DNA from 2 places in the Colwellia sp. Bg11-28 genome. Region 1 is predicted to be linked to the other one. Evidence: riboswitches for the same ligand, from Rfam matches in the RefSeq annotation. Region 1 holds a riboswitch; the other holds the start of a gene.
What was found. A riboswitch is a leader RNA that binds a small molecule or an ion and turns the genes downstream of it on or off. The one in region 1 is predicted to bind lysine.
Positions count from the first base shown of each region.

Region 1 (11,244 bases):
CCAGTTTCTCTGAGAGACAAGACGTTTTTGATTTGGAATATCAAAGGTTAATTGGCTACGAATGCGTGGCCAAATATTATTCTCATCAATGGATTTTTGATCTTTTAAGGTATTATTTAAAGAGAAGTCAACATCAGCAACAGGATGGATAACGTCAATGCTTTCATCTGCTAATAACGCTTGATTAATCTCAACTGGATGAGCAGTTTCAACTTGCGAATCTGAATTGTCAGTAATGGCATTACCATCACTTTGGGATAGGCTTTGACAGCCGGCTAAAAGAACTACAACGGGTAATAATAAATACTTCATGAATAACCAGTTAAAATCAGCAGGAATTAAAAATAATTGAGCAGATTAGCATGTTTAACACCAATCGGACTAATTTATTGGCTAGTTAGCAATAATGTAGCGGCTTAGAAGCAAGATATAGGTAAAAGAGAATAATCAGCCTAGGAAGTATGTTCAGGATAATTTCTACTAACTTTATAATAACTTATACCTGTTTGGCGGTTCCAATTAGAATCAACAATGCCCATCTAAGCCTTATAAATTGACGGATTAAAAATTATCCTTCCAAGCCCTAATAGCTGAAAAAACCTCACTATCATTAGGCTGATTTTGATTACTATAAGTTTGTGCAGCAAGTTTAATAGATTCTTCATGGCAACGTAGAAAAGGGTTTATCTGCAATTCAAGCGCTATATTAGTTGGAATAGTTGCTTGGTTTTGTTGACGCTTCATTTTTACTTGCTCTGCATAGTTATGCAGGTCAGTGTTATTAGGCTCTACTGCTAAAGCAAAGGCTAAGTTTGCTTGGGTATATTCATGGGCACAATAGATTAACGTATCAGTTGCTAAGCTTGCTAGCTTAGTCAGAGAGTGATGCATTTGTTGGGGAGTCCCTTCGAATAAGCGACCACAACCACCTGAAAATAGGGTGTCACCACAGAAAACCATATTGTCGTTATAATAAGCAATGTGACCTTTAGTGTGACCCGGTAAATCAAGCACAGTAAATCGACAATCAAGCTCCGTTAAGTCAACAGTATCGTTCTCTTTAAGTGTGATATCGAGTTGAGCAATCTTTTCAGTAGCGGGTCCATAAACAGTCACAGGCCACGCTTTATCTTTAGAGTATTCAAGGAGTTTTTCAATACCACCGACATGATCGCTGTGATGATGGGTGATCAGAATGGCAGATAACGCCAAGTTATTTTCTTGCAGGTACTTTATACACACTACTGCATCACCTGGGTCGACCAGTGCAATTTTATCATTATTTTGACTAGAAATAGCCCAAATATAATTATCATTAAACGCGTTAATTGCAGTAACAATTTGGTGAGAGTTAGTCATATGAGATTTTACCTGTAGTTTGATTTATACCCGTTGCCACTCAAGATGCTTGTTTAAGAGTGCTTTAAGCAGCGTTATTCATTTGAACAAGGGAATAACCATTGTTTAAAATAAATGCCTTGCCTAAATCATTTTTAACTCCCACCTAAATCATGCACTTTGAAAGGTAACGGGTATATACTTAATACTATTATACGCCTAAAAGAAGACTCTATGAAACCTGCGTTAGCTTTTCGACAGCCACATTACCCTAACTCATGGAAGGCATTGCCTAATGGAGAAGTCATTAAAAAGGCAATAGAGCAAGAACTTGCCCCTTGGTGGCAAAAGTTTTTTGGTTATCATTTAATTAAGCTTGGTGCATTAAGTAGTGAAATCGAGATACCTGACTGCACTATTAATCATCAAGTAAGTATTAGCATTAAGAATGGCTTGGCTAATGTGGTTGGAGATATTGATGATTTACCTTTGCAGGAGCATAGTGTTGATGTTTGTTTGTTAAGCCATGCATTGGAGTTCTCGCTTGACCCTCACCATGTGGTCCGTGAAGCTAATAGAGTGTTAATTCCCAATGGTTACTTAGTTTTAACGGGATTTAATCCACTAAGCCTTGTTGGCTTAAACCGTTTATTACCGTATAGACGAAGTAAAACACCTTGGAATGAACATTTCTTCTCGCCGATGAGAATCAAAGATTGGTTACATTTAATGGGTTTTGAAATTTTAGCTGACCAACGTTGTTTACATAGTAGTTTAACGGGGAAGGTGAGCACCGACAGCTTAGAACATAGATGGCACAAGTTGGCAAAAAGCTACTTACCTGCCTTAGGCTCTGTTTATGTAATTGTCGCGAAAAAAAGAGTATTACCCTTAACACCAATTAAACCCAAATGGCAGATTCGATCTGGGTTTCGTCCTGTAAAAGTCCCTAGTCTAAGCACACATCGAGAATTAGTGGATCACAAAAAAGGGCATCAGAAGAGATAATTCCCCCAAGAAAAATAGTTTATGTGAACTGACAACCTAACCTTTATTTTATCCTTATTAAAAGTAACCCAACTATGCAAAGTAATGAACTAGAAAGCTATTTAGCTGAATTGTTAAAACCGCAACAAATAAAAGACTTCACTCCTAATGGCTTACAAATTCAAGGTAGTGCTCACATTAGTAAAGTGATCACCGGGGTCACAGCTTCTAAGGCTTTAATTGATAAAGCAATCGCAGAGCAAGCTGATGCCATACTGGTACATCACGGTTACTTTTGGAAAAATGAATCTTACGTTATTCGTGGCATGAAGCATGACCGAATCAAGGCACTATTGCTAAATGACATTAATTTATTTGCTTATCACTTACCCTTAGATATTCATCCGACGCTGGGTAACAACGCACAGTTAGCTAAGTTATTTAATATTGTCGATGTAGAGCCGCTAGAAGTAGGTAATCCATTAAGCGTTGCTATGCAAGGGTGTTTCGAGCATCCATGTAGCGGTGAAGCATTTAGCCAGTTAATTAATAGTACGCTTGAGCGAGAATGTTTACATATTGCGGCACCGAGTAATAAGCCAATAAAAACTATTGCTTGGTGTTCTGGCGGTGGTCAAGGTTATATTGAACTTGCTGCAGAGCAGGGCATAGATGCCTTTTTAACGGGTGAAGTATCAGAACAAACGACTCATATAGCCCATGAAATGGATATACACTTCTTTGCTGCTGGCCATCATGCCACTGAGCGTTATGGGATAAAAGCCTTAGGAGAGCATTTAGCTGAAAAGCACGGACTTGAAGTAATATTTGTTGATATCGATAACCCCGTTTAAAACTTAAGGTTTAAGCGGAGACAGGTTACGTCGGTTCATTATTTGAATCTATTTTATCGATTCAAGTAACCTTCTTAATTTTATTTAGCTAAATAGTGATTTAAACCATTGCACTATCAGCCCTAAACTCTCGTACCAGGCAATAGTGGTTTGTTCTAGTTTCTTACTACTAGGCATATAATGAGCCCAGTTTTTGCTACTGTCTGGGTTCTTTACCCAATAGCCAGTCGGCGCAGCAATAGGGTATATTCCTTCTGCCTGGAAGTAATTGATAGAGCGTGGCATATGGTCAGCATTTGTTACCAGTATCACTTGGGTACCTTGTACCCGTGGGGCAATGAGTTGTGCTTCTTCTTCAGTATCCTTTGGAAAATTCTCAGTAATAATTTTTTGCGCAGGAACGCCTAAAAGTACCAATGATTGTTTTACCGTTTCCGCATTAGAGACTGGATTATGTCCGCCATAACCTGATGTGATTATTCTGGCTTCTGGATGTAACTGATATATACGTAAAGCTTCAACCATGCGTTGTAAGGAGCAATTAGCTAATTGGCTGGTTACTGGCAACTCTGCGTTGGTATTATGACCGCAACCTAATACCACGATGTAGTCGATAGATACGTTGGTTTTAACATAAGGCGGGTAATCATTCTCAATAGCGGTCATAACCGTATTTGAAAAAGGTGCGAAGGCGCTGATAAGTAAAATGACTATCGCTGCAGATAAGCTCTTAATACTTTGTTTAGGCTTTTTACGATGAACAATGAGGGCAAAAATGAGTAATAACAGCACTATATTGATGGGCATGATCAATACAGTGATGATTTTTTTAAGAAGAAATAAATCCATATGGTTCAGCTAAGTTACCTAGAGCATTGATATCTATTTACTATATCAAGTATTGCACTAGGCTGCTTAGCTAAATTAAACTTTGTTGGGAGAAAGCTAAGTTGCCCTAACCTAGTTTTTTATACTCTCTTTTTAATCCCAAGAATAAACCGAAACACATAACAATTAGTAGTATGGTAAAAGGTAATCCTACTGTGATGGCTGCAGCTTGCAAGGCACCCAGCGCATCTTTGCCTCCGCCGAATAATAATGCAGCAGCAATGACCCCTTCGATAGCAGCCCAAAATATTCTTTGTGGTACCGGCACATCTACTTTACCACCAGCGGTAATACTGTCTATGACTAAAGAGCCTGAATCTGATGAAGTGACAAAGAAAATCAATACCAAGACAATCGCCAAGAACGAAGTAACATTGCTTAAAGGCAAGTTCTCTAACATTTGAAATAGTGCTAACGAGCTATCACCAATGCCTTGAGCTAATTGACCTACACCATTTTGTACTTGTTCAAGACCCATGCCGCCAAAGGTTGCCATCCATACTGATGTAAGTAAAGTAGGAACAAATAATACTGCTAATATAAATTCACGAACCGTTCTGCCGCGCGAAATTCTTGCGATGAACATACCGACAAACGGTGACCAAGAAACCCACCAAGCCCAATAAAATACAGTCCAGCCATGGTAAAACGTTTCGTCTTCACGACCAATCCAGTTACTTAACGGAATAATATTTTCGGCATAGGCAAGCAGGGTTGTGCCAACACCATTAATAATCACTACAGTAGAGCCCGTAATAATAACAAATAACATTAATACAACCGCAAGTGACATATTGATATTACTTAATAGTTTAACCCCACCATCTAAGCCTCGAGTCACTGAGAATATGGCGACCATGGTAACGCCAAATATAATGGCAATCTGAGTGTTTATGGTATTGGGTATATCGAATAGGAAGCTTAAACCTCCAGCCGCTTGTTGTGCCCCAAAACCTAAAGAAGTAGCGAGACCAAAAATAGTAGCTAATACCGCGGTAATATCAATGACATTGCCCGGCCAGCCCCAAACTCGCTCGCCTAACAATGGGTAAAAAGAAGAGCGGATGGTTAATGGCATGTTGCAGTTAAAAGTGAAGAAAGCTAAAGACAAACCTACAACGGCATAGATGGCCCATGGGTGTAATCCCCAGTGATACATTGTTGCCGCCATCGCCATTTTAGCTGCCTCGGGAGTACCGGCAACCGTATTTAGGGGCGTGCCATACCAATTAGTGAAGTAACCAACAGGCTCTGCAACACTCCAAAACATTAAACCTATGCCCATTCCGGCAGAAAATAGCATAGAAAACCAAGACAATTTGCTAAAGTCTGGTTTTGCTTCAGTACCACCGAGTCGGATTTTTCCAAAAGGTGAAACAACCAAGGCTAAACAAAAAAGGACAAAAAGGTTACCGCTGACAATGAATAGCCAGTCAAAATGGTCGATAGACCAACTTTTTGATGCATCGAATGATTGTTTGGCTAATTCAGGGAATAGTAGGGTTAATAGAACAAATACAACAATAAGTGTAGATGAGAAAAAGAACACAGGATTATGTAAGTCCATGCCCATTATTTCTACGTTATTCTCTCCAATCACGTGGTCAGATCGGTAAACTGACTTTTCAACAACAAGCTCCTTATCTTTATCTGTATCTTCTTTGTTTTTGCTCATTATGGCTTCCTGTAAGTAGTTTTGAATAAAACGGGCTTTGTATACACATTGTTACTGTACAGTGTTTAGCGAATAATTTCCCCCTTTGCAGGGTTTAATCATTAAACAAACCAAAGACCTAAGTGAGTAAAGTATAGCCTTGACTCTCGATTTTGCTTTTGTAAAGTAATTAGTTAGCAAGTTTTCTTATGCTTGGTAGATAGATAATAGGTAGTAGAGTACCTAGGACGATGCCGATCAAAGTGAATAATAAGGGCAAAAAACTTATAAAAACTGACTAATAGCCTGTTGCAATGTAAGGTTAAATCGGTTCTAATGATTTCGCATTGTGGTTTAGGGTCAATACTCTAAAATATAATGTACCAGAAGAGGTGCGAAACTTAGGTAGAAAACGAGAGGAACCACATTCCAAATACCGTTTTTGAGGGAAGTTATCGCCGAGAGTATTTAAAAGTGGATTTAGATACTCGGTCACTAAGGTTGAATCCTTATGGCTGTCACCTGACGTATTTGTTAAATGATACCTAACTAATTAGGTATCATTAAGCATTAAATAATAGGTGGAGAGCTTCTGGCTGAAAAAGTTTCGTTTTTTTTGCAGTTTATTAGATATCCCTTTAAACGTGCAAAATACACCACTCGCTACCTACTCAGTCATGCTCTTCCAATAGTTAATTTACTCAGCAAAGAGCTCAGTAAGTAACTAGTATTTTTATGGGAGAATTTTGTGAATTCAGTTCAATCTACATCATCTTTAACTGTTGCCAAGTTCGGCGGTACTAGTGTTGCCGATTACCAAGCTATGCTTCGTTGCGCCAATATTATTAAAAATGATAACAGCAATCGTCTAGTGGTTGTTTCAGCTAGTTCAGGCGTGACAAACCTGCTAGTTCGCTTAAGTCAGAAAAATGTATCTGTCATTGAGCAAAAGGATATTGTTGAAAATATCCGCGCTATTCAAGTCAATATTACTCAGCATTTATCAAGCGATGTTGAAGCACAGCTTAATCAAGAAATAAACAGCTTACTTGATGAACTAACTCAACATGCACTAACGCAGTTATTACAATACTCGACTAAGACAGCAGATGCCATTCTTGCCTTTGGTGAGCAATTTAGCTCGCGAATTTTTGCTCAAGTTTTACAATCTGTTGATATTCCAGGTGAGTATTTCAATGTGCAACAAGTGATGAAAACCAATAGTTTATATGGCAAAGCGGTAGTAGATCTTAATCAACTGAGTGAACAAAGCACACAACTGCTTGCCCCAAAACTGATTGATAAAGTTATTGTTACTCAGGGATTTATTGGCCAAGATAGCCAAGGTCATACGACTACGCTAGGGCGAGGTGGATCCGATTATTCCGCAGCATTACTTGCTGAAGCTTTAAATGGTAATAATTTATCTATTTGGACGGATGTTGTAGGTATCTTTACTACCGACCCGCGTATTACTGACCAAGCGCGGGCGATTAAAGAAATTAGCTTTGGCGAAGCGGCCGAAATGGCCACCTTTGGCGCGAAAATATTACACCCCGCGACACTGATCCCTGCAATGCGCCGCAATATTCCAGTTTTTGTTGGTTCAAGTAAAGAGCCAGAAAAAGGTGGTACGCAAATTAAGCAAAAAGTTGATTCGAATCCCACTTATCGCTCCATTGCATTAAGACGTGAACAAACGTTAGTGACGGTAAAAAGCCCGGCTATGTTACATGCTAGCGGATTCTTAGCAAAAGTGTTTGGCGTATTAGCGAAACATGAGTTAAGCATTGATTTGATCACTACCAGTGAAATTAGTGTCGCTTTAACTTTTGATAACCCAAGTGGTTCAACGCAATCGTTAATTACTAATGCCGTGGTGGCAGAATTAGAGCAGTTATGTGAAGTTAGCGTTGAGCATGGTTTATCGCTAGTTGCTGTGATTGGGAATGGTTTAACGTGTGCTAAAGGTATTGGTCAAAGCATTTTTGAAACGATTAATGATGTGAATATCCGTTTAATTTGTCATGGCGCTAGTGCCAATAACTTATGCTTTTTAGTGAATGAAGATGAGGCAAATTATGTGGTTGAGAAATTACATAATACCTTATTCGCTTAAGCCTAGTTTTCTTAATAGATTGCTCAGGACACCTTACTTGATACTTTCTATCTGACGGTAATGTACTGTTAACGTCATTGTTAAATTAATAAATAAAGAAAGAATGATAAACGCTTCATTCTTTCTTTTCTTTCTCTGGGTTGTTTAGCGTTCAATCGCTGATATTAGCAATAAGCTGATCAAGTTCTTGATTTAAGTTGAGTAATTTATCTGGTGTTAAACCCGTTACAGCAAACATTTTTCCAGGAATATGTTCTGCACTTTGTTGTAATCCCATCCCTTTTTTAGTTAGTTTGATGATAACTACCCGCTCATCTGACGGTTGTCGAACTCGAGTAAGTAACCCTTGTGCTTCCATTCTTTTAAGTAAGGGAGATAGTGTGCCTGAATCTAAATCAAGTTTATTACCTAAGTCCTTAACCGAAATTCCATCAAGGTTTTGCCATAAAACGAGCATGGCCAAATATTGTGGATAAGTTAATGCGAGCTCTTTTAAAACGGGCGCGTAAAGTCGGCACATTAATTTATTCAAACTATAAAGTCGAAAACATAACTGTTTTTCTAGCAGTAAATTATTACTCATCGGTTACTTCAATAACTTTTCAATATCAGCGGTAATGGCTTCTGGTTTTGTTGTAGGAGCATAACGTTTAACTACTTCACCTTGACGATTTACTAAAAACTTTGTGAAATTCCACTTAATGGATTTAGAACCAAGAATGCCTGGAGCTTGTTGCTTTAGAAAACTAAAAAGAGGGTGGGCATTACTTCCGTTGACGTCGATTTTGTCAAATAAAGGGAATTTTATATTGAAGTGTAAATCGCAAAATTGCTGTATTTCTTCGTTATTACCACTCTCTTGTTGCTTAAATTGATTACAAGGAAAGGCTAATACTTCAAAACCATTTGCTTGAAACGAATCATGTAGTGATTGTAAACCTTGATATTGTGGAGTGAAACCACAGTTACTCGCGGTATTAACAATGAGTAATACTTTATCGGTAAATTGATTTAATTCGATCGTCTCTTCTTTATTATTCTTCACTGTAAACTGATAAATATTACTCATCTTAATTTTTCCTTTAAAGTAAATGTAAAGCTATCTGGGATAATTATACTGCGACTATTTAAGTGGTTCGCAATTTGATTGTGCACAATATATTTGTTCATTGTAGTGTAAAATTGTTGTGTTGAAAAGATGCTAGAGCAAAATAAAAAACTGAAGTAGACTGATCGCATTAAATTAATGACTTAAAAGGTTGGAACATGAAAGTAGCATTTATTGGTCTTGGCGTTATGGGTTACCCAATGGCGGGACATTTGACTAAAGCAGGTCATCAGGTTTGTGTATATAACCGAAACAGGGATAAAGCCTTAGCTTGGCAAAAAGAGTTTGGTGGTGATATTGCAACAACACCTGCGCTAGCCGCTACTGGGTGTGACATTGTATTTGCCTGTGTCGGTAATGATGATGACGTCAGACAAGTCTCATTAGGTGATGAAGGGATTTTCGCAGGTCTTTCTAAAGGAAGTATTTTTGTCGATCATACCACGGCATCTGCAGAGCTTGCTGTTGAGCTTGCTGCTGTTGCGGATAAAAATGGCCAATACTTTTTAGACGCACCTGTATCAGGTGGTCAAGCGGGTGCCGAAAATGGTGTGCTGACAGTTATGGTCGGTGGTGATGAGAGTATTTTTGCTAAAGCTGAGCCTGTTATGGCTGCATTTGCTCGCTTTAGTCAAATCATGGGTCCCGTTGGCTCAGGACAATTAGCTAAAATGGTTAATCAGATTTGTTTTGTCAATACAGTGCAAGGCTTAGCTGAAGGATTGAACTTTGCCCAAAAAGCAGGATTAGATACTGACAAATTACTTGATACTATTGGGAAGGGCGCTGCAGGCTCTTGGCAAATGGATAATCGAGGTAAAACGATGTGTGCGCGCGAATTTGATTTTGGTTTTGCCGTTGATTGGGTAAGAAAAGATTTGGCTATCGCATTTGCAGAAGCTGAAAAATTAGGTGCTGATTTAACAGTAACTAAGCAACTTGATGGTTATTACCAAGAGATACAAGACAATGGCGGGAGCCGATGGGATACATCAAGCCTTATTTCTCGTTTTAAGAAGTAGTACTAAACCGACCAATTAACTGTATTGCCCAAGCTACCTGAAACACATATCTTCAAGTGACTTGGGTATAACTTATTGAATTTTTTATCGAGGGAATGATGAAATTAAATTTATTTACTTTACCATTATTATGGTTACTTTCTGCTTGCGGCAGTGGTAGTGGTAGTGAAGGAGAAGCCAAAGCACAGGTAGTCCCAGATGCTAAAGCACCAGAGTCTGTTGCGGCGTCTAAAAATTTGGCAATTCCAGATAATAGATCACTCGACACGTATCAAATACTCGTTATTGGCAATAGCCACGTTCAGTCAATACAAAAATTATTGACCTTAATCTTTCAAAATGGTCTCAAAGAAAAAGAGATAAACATTGATAAGCGCGTAGGTGCTTTTCTAGATGTCATTGTTGATAAAGAAAGTTTGGTCGAATTAGTTGAGGCAAGGCCTTGGACTCATATAATTTTGCAAGGACAGAAATATTCGCAGAGTCAATCAGTCCTTTATTCGACAGAAGCAACAAGAACATGGATTCAACGTGCAAAGAAGAAAGGAGCTACGCCAATACTCTATCCTGAACATCCGCAACGAGGAAATCTTCTCGAAGCTGATTATATTCATAGTTTACATGTTGATATTGCCGATGAAGAGTCTAGTTGTATTGCCCCTGTAGGATTAAGTTGGAATAAAGTGTTAACTATTGAGCCTGATTTGGATCTTTATCAAGCGGATGGAAATCATGCTACGGAGTTAGGGGCTTTACTCAGCGCTTTGGTGTTGTATCAAGTAATTAGTGGTCAAACAGCAGATACTTTACCTTACATTGCAGAGTTACCTGGAACTGAGTCTGAGCAGGCTTTACTCGGACAAATTGCTTCCCAGACTGTTGCAGAACATGTTTCCTGTGCTTTTTAATCACGAGGAAAGTATGAGATTTACGCCGCGATTGATGTTTTTATTGAGTAGCTGATTGCGATATTACTTTAGCAATTACTTTAAGTAGATCGTCTAAATGAGCAGTGTAGAGGGGTGGATTTAGAGTTTTTTCTGAATTTTAGTAAGGTGATAACTAGTATCGTTTAGCGTACTTGTCCGATTGATATTAGTAGGGACTGCTTATATAGAGTAGCGCGTAATTTAAACACCAGACTATTAGTCTGGTGTTTAAATCGAGAATCTAAAAGACTTTATTTATAAGTTAAAGACCATAGGTACTGTAGTTAACATCAATAAAACTATCATAAATATAGCTGCGATATTAAGCCAGAAACCTGCTCTGGC
Region 1 covers NZ_PJBA01000006.1:1,904,151-1,915,394, reverse strand. The annotation lists gene CXF79_RS15540 (lytic transglycosylase) at 1-312, opposite strand, end outside; gene gloB (hydroxyacylglutathione hydrolase) at 562-1,359, opposite strand; gene CXF79_RS15530 (class I SAM-dependent methyltransferase) at 1,573-2,346, shown strand; gene CXF79_RS15525 (Nif3-like dinuclear metal center hexameric protein) at 2,421-3,179, shown strand; gene CXF79_RS15520 (ElyC/SanA/YdcF family protein) at 3,264-4,028, opposite strand; gene CXF79_RS15515 (BCCT family transporter) at 4,135-5,742, opposite strand; lysine riboswitch at 6,101-6,321, shown strand; gene lysC (lysine-sensitive aspartokinase 3) at 6,470-7,840, shown strand; gene CXF79_RS15505 (MarR family winged helix-turn-helix transcriptional regulator) at 7,992-8,423, opposite strand; gene CXF79_RS15500 (glutathione peroxidase) at 8,427-8,909, opposite strand; gene CXF79_RS15495 (NAD(P)-dependent oxidoreductase) at 9,107-9,970, shown strand; gene CXF79_RS15490 (hypothetical protein) at 10,069-10,878, shown strand; gene CXF79_RS15485 (SLC13 family permease) at 11,155-11,244, opposite strand, start outside.

Region 2 (11,244 bases), on a different contig from region 1:
TTGAAGCTTACTATGCTTTGTTCGGCTTCAGTACTCGTTTGACCTATGCGACTTAAAATATTTCGAGCTCTGATAGTCAACTCGCGTGGATTAAAAGGTTTGGTCAAATAATCATCTGCGCCAATCTCTAAACCAAGGATTTTATCAATATCGCTATCTCTACCTGTAAGGAAAATTAACCCTAAGTCTTTATTTGCTGTTAATTCACGTGCTAATAGCAAGCCATTTTTGCCAGGTAAATTAATATCCATAATGACGAGGTTGATGGTATGAAGTCTGAGCTGCTCAGCCATGCTATTGCCATCAACAGCTTCGAAAACAACGTAACCTTCTGCTTCAAATAAGTTGCGTAAGTTAAAGCGGGTGACGTCTTCATCTTCGACAACTAAGATTTGATAAGTCTGCATGTTGGAATTTACCTAATATTTAAATGGTGATTGAAATTATTATTATAATGAGTGAACTATTTGTAATATGTTTACATTTATTTAACTATATTAGTCACGTGAAATTGAAAAAACAATTTTTAAGACCATTATTTCATTAAGTTGCTGCTAATTCTACCGGAAAAGTGATATCAAAACACACACCATGCTCTGGTTCATTATCAAGCACTATATGACCATCTAGCGCTTGAGTAACTAAATTGTAAACTAAATGCATACCTAAACCACTACCACCACTGCCGCGTTTGGTGGTTGTAAAGGGATCAAAAATTTTTGCCTTCACCGAATCATCAATACCAAGACCATCGTCACTATAATTAATATGCAATTGATCACTAAGGTTCATAACGTTTATCGTTATCGTACCTTGTTCAAGTCCTTCAAAGGCATGATAAATTGAATTTAGAATCAGATTTATTAATATCTGATTGATGGGTCCTGGTTTACTCTTTATGTTGAGATCTTCTGGACAGATCACTGAGACAGTTACATTAGTAGACATCAGTTTAGCTGAAAGTGTTAGCAATACTTCATCGAGTAAATCATGAACATTGAAAGTAGAACTCTCAGCACTAGATTGGTCAACAGCAACCTTTTTAAAGCTCGATATTAATTTTGCTGCGCGTTCTAAATTGCGAAATATTATCGAGACATTTTCAACACCATCAGTTAAGAATTTCTTTAATTGGCTAGATTTTAATGTTTTATCTTCAAAAGAAGCTTTAATTTCGTTTAGCTTATCTGCTAACAAACTTGAAGCAGTAACACCCAAACCAATAGGGGTATTTACTTCATGTGCGATGCCGGCAACCATGTCACCGAGTGAAGCCATCTTTTCAGTCTCAACCAATTGCCCTTGAAATTCATGTAGTTTTTCTAAGGTTGATAATAACTCTTGATTTGATTCTTTTAATGCATCTGTTCTCGCACTAAGCCTATTCTCTAATGCTTGATTTTGAGATAAAGCATGCTGATGCTCATCAATTATTCTAGTGATATGCTTATCAGTGCGAAGTAATAATACATTGATGTTTTTAGCCAGAATATCAAGCTCTTTGTAAGGCTGGTTAGCTAATTTAAGGGTGAAATTTTTACTTTGTGATATTTGTCCAACATCTTCGATTAGCTTGACTATGGGCTGATTGGCTTTATTAAATAACCATTGCGAAACACCAAACGCAATTATAAGAAAAAAGAGAAGAAAGCTAACCATAATATAGGTTAATTTTTTGATGAAACTTTGCTTTTCAAGCAGGCTAGATTGGATAAATAAGTAGCCCAAGGTATGCTGACCTTGGCTGACTTTTACAATAAGTTCTAGATGATTTTCTTCAAACTGGATAGTACTTAATTGTGATATATGAGCTATTTTGTCGCTAATAGCTGGAAAGTTATGATTTTTATTATAGCTACTGAAATACTCTATGCTGCTATCTTCATTCAAGCGATACACATGTATACGATTGATGAGAGGAGTTGAGATTAATTTTTTAAGTTCGCTGCTCAGTGCTGTTTGACTATTATCATTATCACTTTCTAGAAATTGACGACTATTTTTTGCGAGGATATTTGCCCATGCTCGAGTTTCACTAGCGATAGTCTTATTCTCATGTTCATCGACCATATTAATAATGCTCATCGAAACAGCGATGATTATTAATAGGGTTAACCCCATTATACTTTTAACTAAGCGACTGTGCAGTGATATGGTGTTGGTTAAGTGTGGCATGGTACCCAATAAATTATATTTTGTATCTTTATGATAGCTGAGCTCGGTAAATAGTAAACCCTTTGTCTTTTGTTATCACGCGAGTATTACCAATGTGTGTTTCCATGATCGGTTGATAACGTAAAAAACTGTTGGCTACTATCGTAATGTTACCTTGTTTGTTAAGTTTTTTATTTATTCCGGCTAAAAAGTCTTCACTGGCTTGGTAGTGCGTTTTAACACCTTGATGAAATGGAGGGTTTGAAACAACGTGTTGATAGTGTTCGTTAACATCCGATAAACTATTTGATGGGAATACATTACCCGATAGACCGTTTAAAGCTAAACTCTCTTGTGCTGAGGTTAATGCCAAAGCGCTAACATCTAATAGAGATAAGTTTGTACCGCTAAATTTCTTGCCAATAAAGCAACTGATTACTCCTGCACCACAACCAAAATCGAGTACTTTTCCTGTCATTTTACTCGGTAAATTACTTAGTAATAATGCGGTACCAACATCAAGCTTTTGCTGACTAAAAACACCCGGTAAAGAAGCTATTGTTAGCTCAATACCTTCTACAGTAATTTGGTATTTTTTGAACCAATCTTGCAGGTTGAAAACATCTGATAACCTTTCTGGCTGAAATAGACCAACAAAAAGCAGACAATGGCGTGCAGCATCGACTTTTTGACAACAAGAAAATATATGTTGAGTTAATTTAGCTGCAGACTGTATACCGCCTTTTTTCTCGCCAACCAGTATTATTTTTGTTTCATCATTTATGCAATGAGTAATCATAGCAAGCGTGAAGTTGAGTTCAGCTTTACTTTTAGGAAACGCTATTATCACAAGATCATGACAGCTTGTTGTTTGATATGTGCTGGCAAAAGTTGCCTTAACATTTTTAGTCTTTGTTGGACTGCAATGCTTTTTGGTAATTGCCTGATAATCAATGAAATTTGTATTAAAGCAATGGATAGTGTCTGGTTTATGAATCTCTGTATAAGCCTCAATGAAACCATCTTCAGGTAAGTTAATAAATAAAGGAACTTTAGCTACAAGTAATTCACTATTACGTAACAATATTTGGCTAGGGTTTGACAATGACATAGGGCAAGACACAGGGCAATAAATAGAGAAAGAACAATGGTTATATTCTACGGTAAATAAGTATAAGGGAATAGGGTTATTTGCCGTAAGTTAATTGTGTCGAGATAAAAAAAATGCTTAAATAGTAAGTGTCCCTAATTCCAATTTATTGGTTGAGTAACTAACCAGTAAATTTTAATAGGGCCAGAAGAGGAGCGTTAACCAGGTAATTACTATTGTTTTGTATTGTCTTGAACAATTCAAAAACAGATATCAAAATCTGTAGATGGTAATGAGGGGGATTAACGCCGAGATAAATGGCTATTTGATAAGCTGTTTATCGGTTGTGTACTTTATATATTTTATAAAGTAGTGGGCTGAATCCCAACAACTGTCACTTTGAAAAACAACCCTATGGGTTGTTTAAGTGGGGAGCTTCTGGTCTTTGCATATTAGCCCAAATATCGGCTCAGCTGATATTATGCTCTTCTCTGTCAATGCCCAGTCCTCCGCACAATGTATTTAGTTTTATTCATTAAGTGTGCCTTAAGCATACCTTTGATAACACGAATACTCATAATCTTTCTATAGACTTTTTATCAGATAAGCGGAGTAATAAATGAACTGGCAAGATGTATTAGCACAGTTAGAATCAGGTAGTTTACGAGCGGCAAACCAAGATGATGCCGGTAACTGGCATGCCAACATTGAAGTGAAACAAGGTATTTTAGCTGCTTTTAAAGCAGGTAAAAACATTGCTTTTGATGATAATTACCAAGGTTTTGTTGATAAACACAACTTACCAGCTCGTCAATTTACACCTGAAGATGGTGTTCGTTTAGTACCAGGTGGTTCATCAGTACGCGCAGGTGCTTACGTTGCCGAAGGCGTTATCATCATGCCACCAGCTTATATCAATGTTGGCGCTTTTGTTGATAGTGGCACTATGGTTGATAGCCATGCTTTGATTGGTTCATGTGCACAAGTTGGTAAAAATGTACATATTTCAGCAGCCGTTCAAATTGGTGGCGTATTAGAGCCAATAGGCGCTAGTCCGGTAATCATTGAAGATGGTGCCTTTTTAAGTGCTGGTGTCGTTGTCGTTGAAGGCATTGTTGTTAAAAAAGGTGCGGTATTAGCACCAGGCGTATCTCTTTCAAAATCAGTACCTGTTTATGACTGTGTTAATCAAGTTATGAGAGAAAAAGGTGCTGAAATTCCAGAACGTGCAGTTGTTGTACCTGGTACCCGTCCTGTTAAAGGTGAATGGGCTCAAGAGCAAGGTCTAAGTATGGCCTGTGCGCTTATCGTTAAATATCGCGATGAACAAAGCGATGCTTCTTTAGAATTAGAATCAATTCTAAGATAATACTTAGGGGATCATAACCTCGTTGCCGTAGCACTCAACTTATTCGTCAAAAGTACTCATTGATAGTCATCAACTCCGTGCTTTACCCTTTAATTTGAGCGTTACCGCTTAGCGTTTATTTACCCCTGATATAACTATCTACCGTTTTAAAACTTAAAAGAAAACTATAAAGATAATTATGATGACTAAATCCACTTGGTTTGACACCAGCATTGAAAATGCCTTAGTTACACATGAATCACCAGAAGATGAACAAGGCTATTTTGTTTATCAACTTGATGCACTTAAAGCACATTTAGCCGCTTTACAGCAGCAAGATGTCATTAAATTATGGTTTGCCGTTAAAGCGAATCCACTATCCAAAATAATTCAAACATTAGATAGTGAAGGCTTTAACTTTGATGTTGCTAGTAGCGGTGAGTTAGCTCAAGTTTTAGCGCAGGGAATAGACCCTAGTCGGATCTTAAATACTGGACCAGCTAAATCAAAAAAACAACTGACTGCATTTATTAAGCAGGGCGTTAATACTTTTGTGGTTGAGAGTCTAAATCAACTGAACTGGTTAAATGAAGCAGTACTTGAGCAGGAACAATCACTCAAGAGTGTTGAAAAACCGAAAGTACTACTGAGAGTTCAGCTGCAATGGCATGAAGGCGAGAAAAACCCACTGGGTGGAAATAGCTTAACGCCCTTTGGTCTATCAGTGTCTGAATGGCAGAATATTCATGTAGATAGCTATCCAGCGTTGGATCTTTGTGGCTTGCATATTTTCCAATGGGGTAACATGCTCAGTAATGAAAAAATGTTTTCATTATGGTCCCAAATGATAACTCCCTTGACTGATTTAGCTAGTAGCATTGGTATGACACTTGATGTACTCGATTTAGGTGGTGGTTTAGGTATTGATTATTTAGGCGAGGGACAAGCTTTGTCTTGGTCTCAAGTTATCGAAGACTTGGCCATTATCAAAGCAAAAGCTGGTGTCAAAGAATTATGGCTTGAGTTGGGACGTTTTGCGGTTGCAGAGTATGGCTATTATGTCGTGCCTGTTGTTGATAGAAAAATGAATTACAACCAAGATCAGTTAGTGTTGGCGGCGGGAATAAATCATTTATTGCGTCCTGCTATTACTGATCAACCTTTTCCGGTACAGATACTACGAGAAGGGTTTGTAGCTGAAGACGACTCTATGCAAGCTTTTGATTTGCATGGCCCTTTATGCACCAGTATGGATAAATTAGGGCATTTACAGTTACCTAAAGACACGGCTGTTGGTGAACAACTCGTGTTTGGTTATTGCGGTGCTTATGGCTTTACTGAAAGCATGCCGTTTTTCTTATGTCATGAATTAGCGGCTGAATATGTTTACCAAAATGGTACGCTAACTCAAATCAGAGCAGCTCTGCCTGCTTCATCTTATTTGGCTTAGTTGAGGAGTTTCGATGAATAATTTTACCAAAGAAGTGATGTCCGTTGGCGAAATGGCAAGTGGTGCTAAGCTCACTGTGCCGGTATATGTTTTTGAAACTGAAAATAATTCTGCTCCCAGTGTTTATATTCAGGCTAATATGCATGGTGCTGAAGTACAAGGTAATGCAGTTATCTTTCAGTTACTTGAACTGCTACAGCATTGTAATTTACAAGGCAATATTACCTTAGTACCCTATGCTAACCCAGTAGCCTGTAATCATAAAAATGGTGAATATACTTTAGGTCGTTTTGACCCCATTACCGGGGAAAACTGGAATCGCATGTATCACTTTGATCAAAGTGTTATTGCCCCCTTTGCGCAGCAATACCTTGATGCGAGTGAAGAAGAAATAGCAGATAAATTCCAGCAACTTTTGATTACTGAAATAGATCAACGATTAGAGCACAATATTTGGGGTATCACTACGGGGCAACGTATTGCCTACCAGTTACAACGACTTGCCCATCAAGCCGATATCGTTTTAGACTTACACACAGGACCTATTTCAAGTAAGCACTTATATTGTCCAGAGTATGCAAAATCGAGCGCGGAGTATTTTGATATTGAGCATACTATCTTTATTCAAAATGGTTTTGATGGCGCCATGGACGAAGCAACATTTTGTCCATGGTGGAGCTTACAAGAAGCTTATCAAGATTTAGGTCGCAACTTTACTATGGGCAAAGGAGCTTTTAAGAAAGAAAGCTTTACCGTTGAACTTGGCTCTCAAGAGCAAATTGACCTAGATGTAGCTAAGCAAGATGCACTTGGTATTTTATCTTATTTGCAATCTCAGGGTGTTATCGATAATAAACAGTATCAGCCACAGGAAATGACTAGATACGCTTGTTATCTGAAAGATTATAAAGCCTTATATTCACCTATGGGTGGAATGGTTGATTACCTTGGGGAATTTGGTAAGCCTTTAGCAGCTGGTGAGCCGTTAGCCCGAATTCTTCGTATGGATAATTACGGTGATGGTGAGGCATTGCATTATGTGTCACTTGAGCAAGACGTTATTCCTATTTTGCACTTCGCTTCTGCGAGTGTTAATCAGGGCACTGAGTTATATAAGGTCTTTTGTAATTACTTTGAGCTTTAAGATCCATTAAGCAAAATACATATATTACAAAAAAGCAGTTATTGAATATTATCAATAACTGCTTTTTTATTGCGCTTGAAAGGCGACAACATACAGAACCCCCACTTGTTGCTACTTAAGTAAGCCACTTATTTTTCTCTATTAAGATGGCTATATTTTTAAGCTGAGTTGTAATGCTGCCCCTATAGTGTCACTACCTCCCGTAAAGGCAGCAATATCAACGGCGAAAACATCCCAAGGTGATATACCAATACCCGCAGTATAAATATCATCATCAACATTATTTAAGTCAGTACGATAACCTAAACGAAATTGAATGTGCTCATAGAAACGAAACTCAGCTCCCACGCCAGCATATTTTGATGGCTCAATAGACGCGATTTGTTCACGATCAGTTAAATCAATATCGGTTGCTAAATTGAGCCAACTGTTTTGATAGCTTAAACCAAAGCTAGTACTATTTTCTAAGGTGAAAATTAGGTTTTGCTCAGCATGATGCACGGTTTGCTTGATTAAATTATTTGTGACCAATGCCGCATGCCATTGACGTTCTTCGCCCCAATTTACATATAATCCTAAGTCTATATTAGCGCCACTTTTGTTGGTGATATTCTCATCATTGGTAATCTCGAAATCGTCGTCATCGAAGTCACTAATTTGTACGCGGTTATAATAAAGATCAATACGTTGATATTTTAACTTGGCACCGACACTTAGATCATAGTTAGTGTGTGTAACCACAGGGTAACCAGCCATAAAACCTGCCTCAGCAATGGAGTAACCGATGGCTGAGGTTGCTGACTTTAGATCTTTTAAATCTAGGTCTCCTGAAAAAATGGCATCATTTAATATTTCTTCATCGCTTTCGTTATAATCCATTACTCCAGCAATACGACTATATTGGTTGGTAAAAAGACCAAAACTCAAAAATTGATTAGGGATGATAATTTGTAAGTTCAAGCCATTACGCACTTTTACAACTTGCCCATCTATTTTTTCAAAGTCAGCAATTATAGTGTCGACCTGCTGATTTAAATCATCGTTGTAGTTTTTCATTTGCTCGGGTGATTGAATAATTTGCAGTGACATACCGTTTATATCGTCGGCCAATGTATCAAGATCGTTACTAATGTCCTCAGCGGTATCAATAACATTATATTTATCAGATGCCATGATGCCTATATTTAAAGAAACAAAGACGTCATTATCATTACGGAATTTAGTCAGTAAGGCGGGGTTGCTCAACGATGAAGTAAAGTCTTGTGTTAGGCCAGTAAAACCTTGTCCTGTTCGCTTTGCGGTAAAGCTTTCACTATAAATTGGAAGTGTTACAAGCATTATGGGCAGTAAAAATAATGCTTGTTTTAGGGGTATAGCACTAGCTTTATTTAATGGGGAGTGGGTCAAAGGTGCCATAAAGATATCCTTGGTTAATAAGACAACATAACTATTCAATCAATAACTACTCGATGCGATGGTAGGAGAGGAGAACTTGCATAAAGTATAGCGCAGCACTGCTGTTTTTTTTGTTGAAGGTGAAAAAAATCTCTTACAGAGGTAGAAGCAATTATTGAGTTTGATTTTTAAGTGTTATACTATAACAAGTATGAACTTTACATTATCTCAACTTCAAATGAATGAACGACAAATTCGCCAGAGTGCTTTAACGCTCTTGCTTTTTTGCGCCACTTTGTTTGTCCATAGTGAGCATTATGCACAAGTTGAATTTGACACCTTTGCAAGCTTTGAACAGCATGACTGTAACTTGTGTCAACAAGGTATCGACACCCCACCAAGCCCTATAAGGCTATATCCGATATCTTCAGGTATCACTAATTTTGACAAAATTCGCATTATCAATCTTAAGCTAATTTCCTCAGCTTACGTATACCCTCCATTAAGAGCGCCGCCAAGCTTTCTGTAGTTTTCTTATTATGTATTTTTATAGTGAAGTGCTTAGTCAAAATAAGTACTTCACTCATATCAATCAGATTAATTAATGGTTCAAATTTTAATGAGGATAAATTTTTAAGAACAAGGCGATTGATTGAGCAATAGCTTGCTATTGAAAGCAACAATGTTTTTGGATATTTAGACCATTTAAAAAGATCACTTAGTTAGTCTGATTGGTATTAGTTGTCTGTCTGCGAATATCAATTTGCAGTGCGGTATACACCTCCTAAAATTATCGGAAACCAGTTTATGTCATTCTCTGCGACTCAAAAGAGCACTAATGCTCAAGTAAAATCACCTTTGAAAAAAATAGTTAGTGCTACGGTACTGTCGACACTGGGTACAATGTTATGTTTTGTTCCTAACACCTTCGCTCAGCAGTTATCTGGTGTTGTACTGAACAAACAAGGTCAACCGATTAATAATGCTACTGTAGGGTTAAATGGAGATTCACAGCAAGTACGCACAAACTCTCTGGGACTATTTAATTTTACCGATGTTAAGAAGGGGGTTTTTGAACTTCACATTAGTGCTAAAAACTACGGTCATAGCAATCAACACATTACAATGAAAGAAGAAGATATTACTGACTTAAGTGTAGTGTTACCTAGATCGGTAATGGAAGTTATTGATGTACATGCAACACCACTACATACTTCGTCAATCGAGTCAGCATTGCCTATTAATGTGCTCAGTGAAGATGAATTAAAAATGAAACAAGCGGCAACGTTAGGCGAAACCTTAAAAAATGAAGTTGGTGTTCATTCTAGTTATTATGGTCCGGTTGCCAGCACACCGATTATTAGAGGCTTGGATGGCCCTAGAGTACTTATTACACAAAACGGATTAGACGTTGGCGATGCATCACGCGTCGGGCCTGATCATGTTGTCGCTACAGAAACGAGTACCGCCACTCAAATAGAAGTTTTACGGGGTCCAGCGACACTTTTTTATGGCAGTGGCGCTATTGGTGGTGTGGTTAACGTGGTGGATGGACGTGTGCCAACGAGTAGTGATGATCAAGTCGATTACTTGTTACAATATAACGATGTATCTAATGAGCAGCAGGCCTCTGTTAATATCCAAACGGGTACTGATAACATTGCTTTTCATCTTGATGCCTTTTGGCGTGACTCTAAAGACTATAAACTTGCGGGTGAAGCTGATATCCATAACGAAGACCATGATGAAGGTCATGAAGATGAGCACGAAGATGAGCACGAAGAACATGAAGAGCATGGGGAAACTCGTCTAGCCAATAGCTCAAGTACTTCCAGTGGCGCAACACTGGGTTCAAGTTACTTATTTGAAGATGGCTTCATCGGTTTCTCTTATGGTTTTATGGACAGAGAATACGGCATTCCTGGACATAGTCATGGGGAAGAACATGATGATGAGCATGAAGAAGAACACTCAGATCATGATGAAGAAGTCGGTGTTTATGCCAAAATGAAGCAAGATAGATGGCAAGTACTTGGTGAGTATAATTTCGAGCAACAATTTATTAGTAAAATAGCAACAAAATTTGCTTATAGTGATTATCAGCATCAAGAGATTGAGTCAGGTGAAGTGGGCACAACTTTTACCAATAAAAGTACCGAAGCACGCATTGACCTATTCCACGAAAACACCGCAGGATGGCAGGGTGCATGGACAATTCATTATAAATCATCAGACTTTAAAGCACTGGGTGAAGAGGCTTTTTCTCCTCCATCTAAATCGGAAATGTTTGCTGTTGCTTGGTTAGAAGAGAAACACTTCGGTTCGGTATTGTTGCAGTTAGGTGCAAGGGTCGAGCAGGTAAATATAGATGCTGATGATAGCTTAATTGGCTTTGAAGATTCTCATCAGGATCAACATACAGAGCCATCACACGATGAACATCATCAAACATTAGTCTCATTCGATCAGCAGTCATTTACGCCAATCAGTGCCTCAGTAGGCTTAGTATGGAATTACCAACCAGGTTATAATTTAGGGTTCTCAACAGCATTATCACAACGAGCGGCCTCTGCGGGAGAGTTATTTTCCTTTGGTCCACATATAGGAACTAATACCTTTGAAGTCGGTGCTATGTTTGATGTGCACCAAGAAGGTGATGAAGT
Region 2 covers NZ_PJBA01000018.1:753,562-764,805, reverse strand. The annotation lists gene arcA (two-component system response regulator ArcA) at 1-407, opposite strand, end outside; gene CXF79_RS20505 (sensor histidine kinase) at 544-2,175, opposite strand; gene CXF79_RS20500 (methyltransferase) at 2,204-3,265, opposite strand; lysine riboswitch at 3,445-3,690, shown strand; gene CXF79_RS20495 (2,3,4,5-tetrahydropyridine-2,6-dicarboxylate N-succinyltransferase) at 3,864-4,613, shown strand; gene CXF79_RS20490 (PLP-dependent decarboxylase) at 4,795-6,042, shown strand; gene CXF79_RS20485 (succinylglutamate desuccinylase/aspartoacylase family protein) at 6,056-7,186, shown strand; gene traF (conjugal transfer protein TraF) at 7,337-8,602, opposite strand; gene CXF79_RS20475 (hypothetical protein) at 8,793-9,110, shown strand; gene CXF79_RS20465 (TonB-dependent receptor) at 9,389-11,244, shown strand, end outside.
Region 2: linked by a shared signal. The riboswitch ahead of CXF79_RS20495 (2,3,4,5-tetrahydropyridine-2,6-dicarboxylate N-succinyltransferase) and the one ahead of lysC (lysine-sensitive aspartokinase 3) in region 1 are both predicted to bind lysine.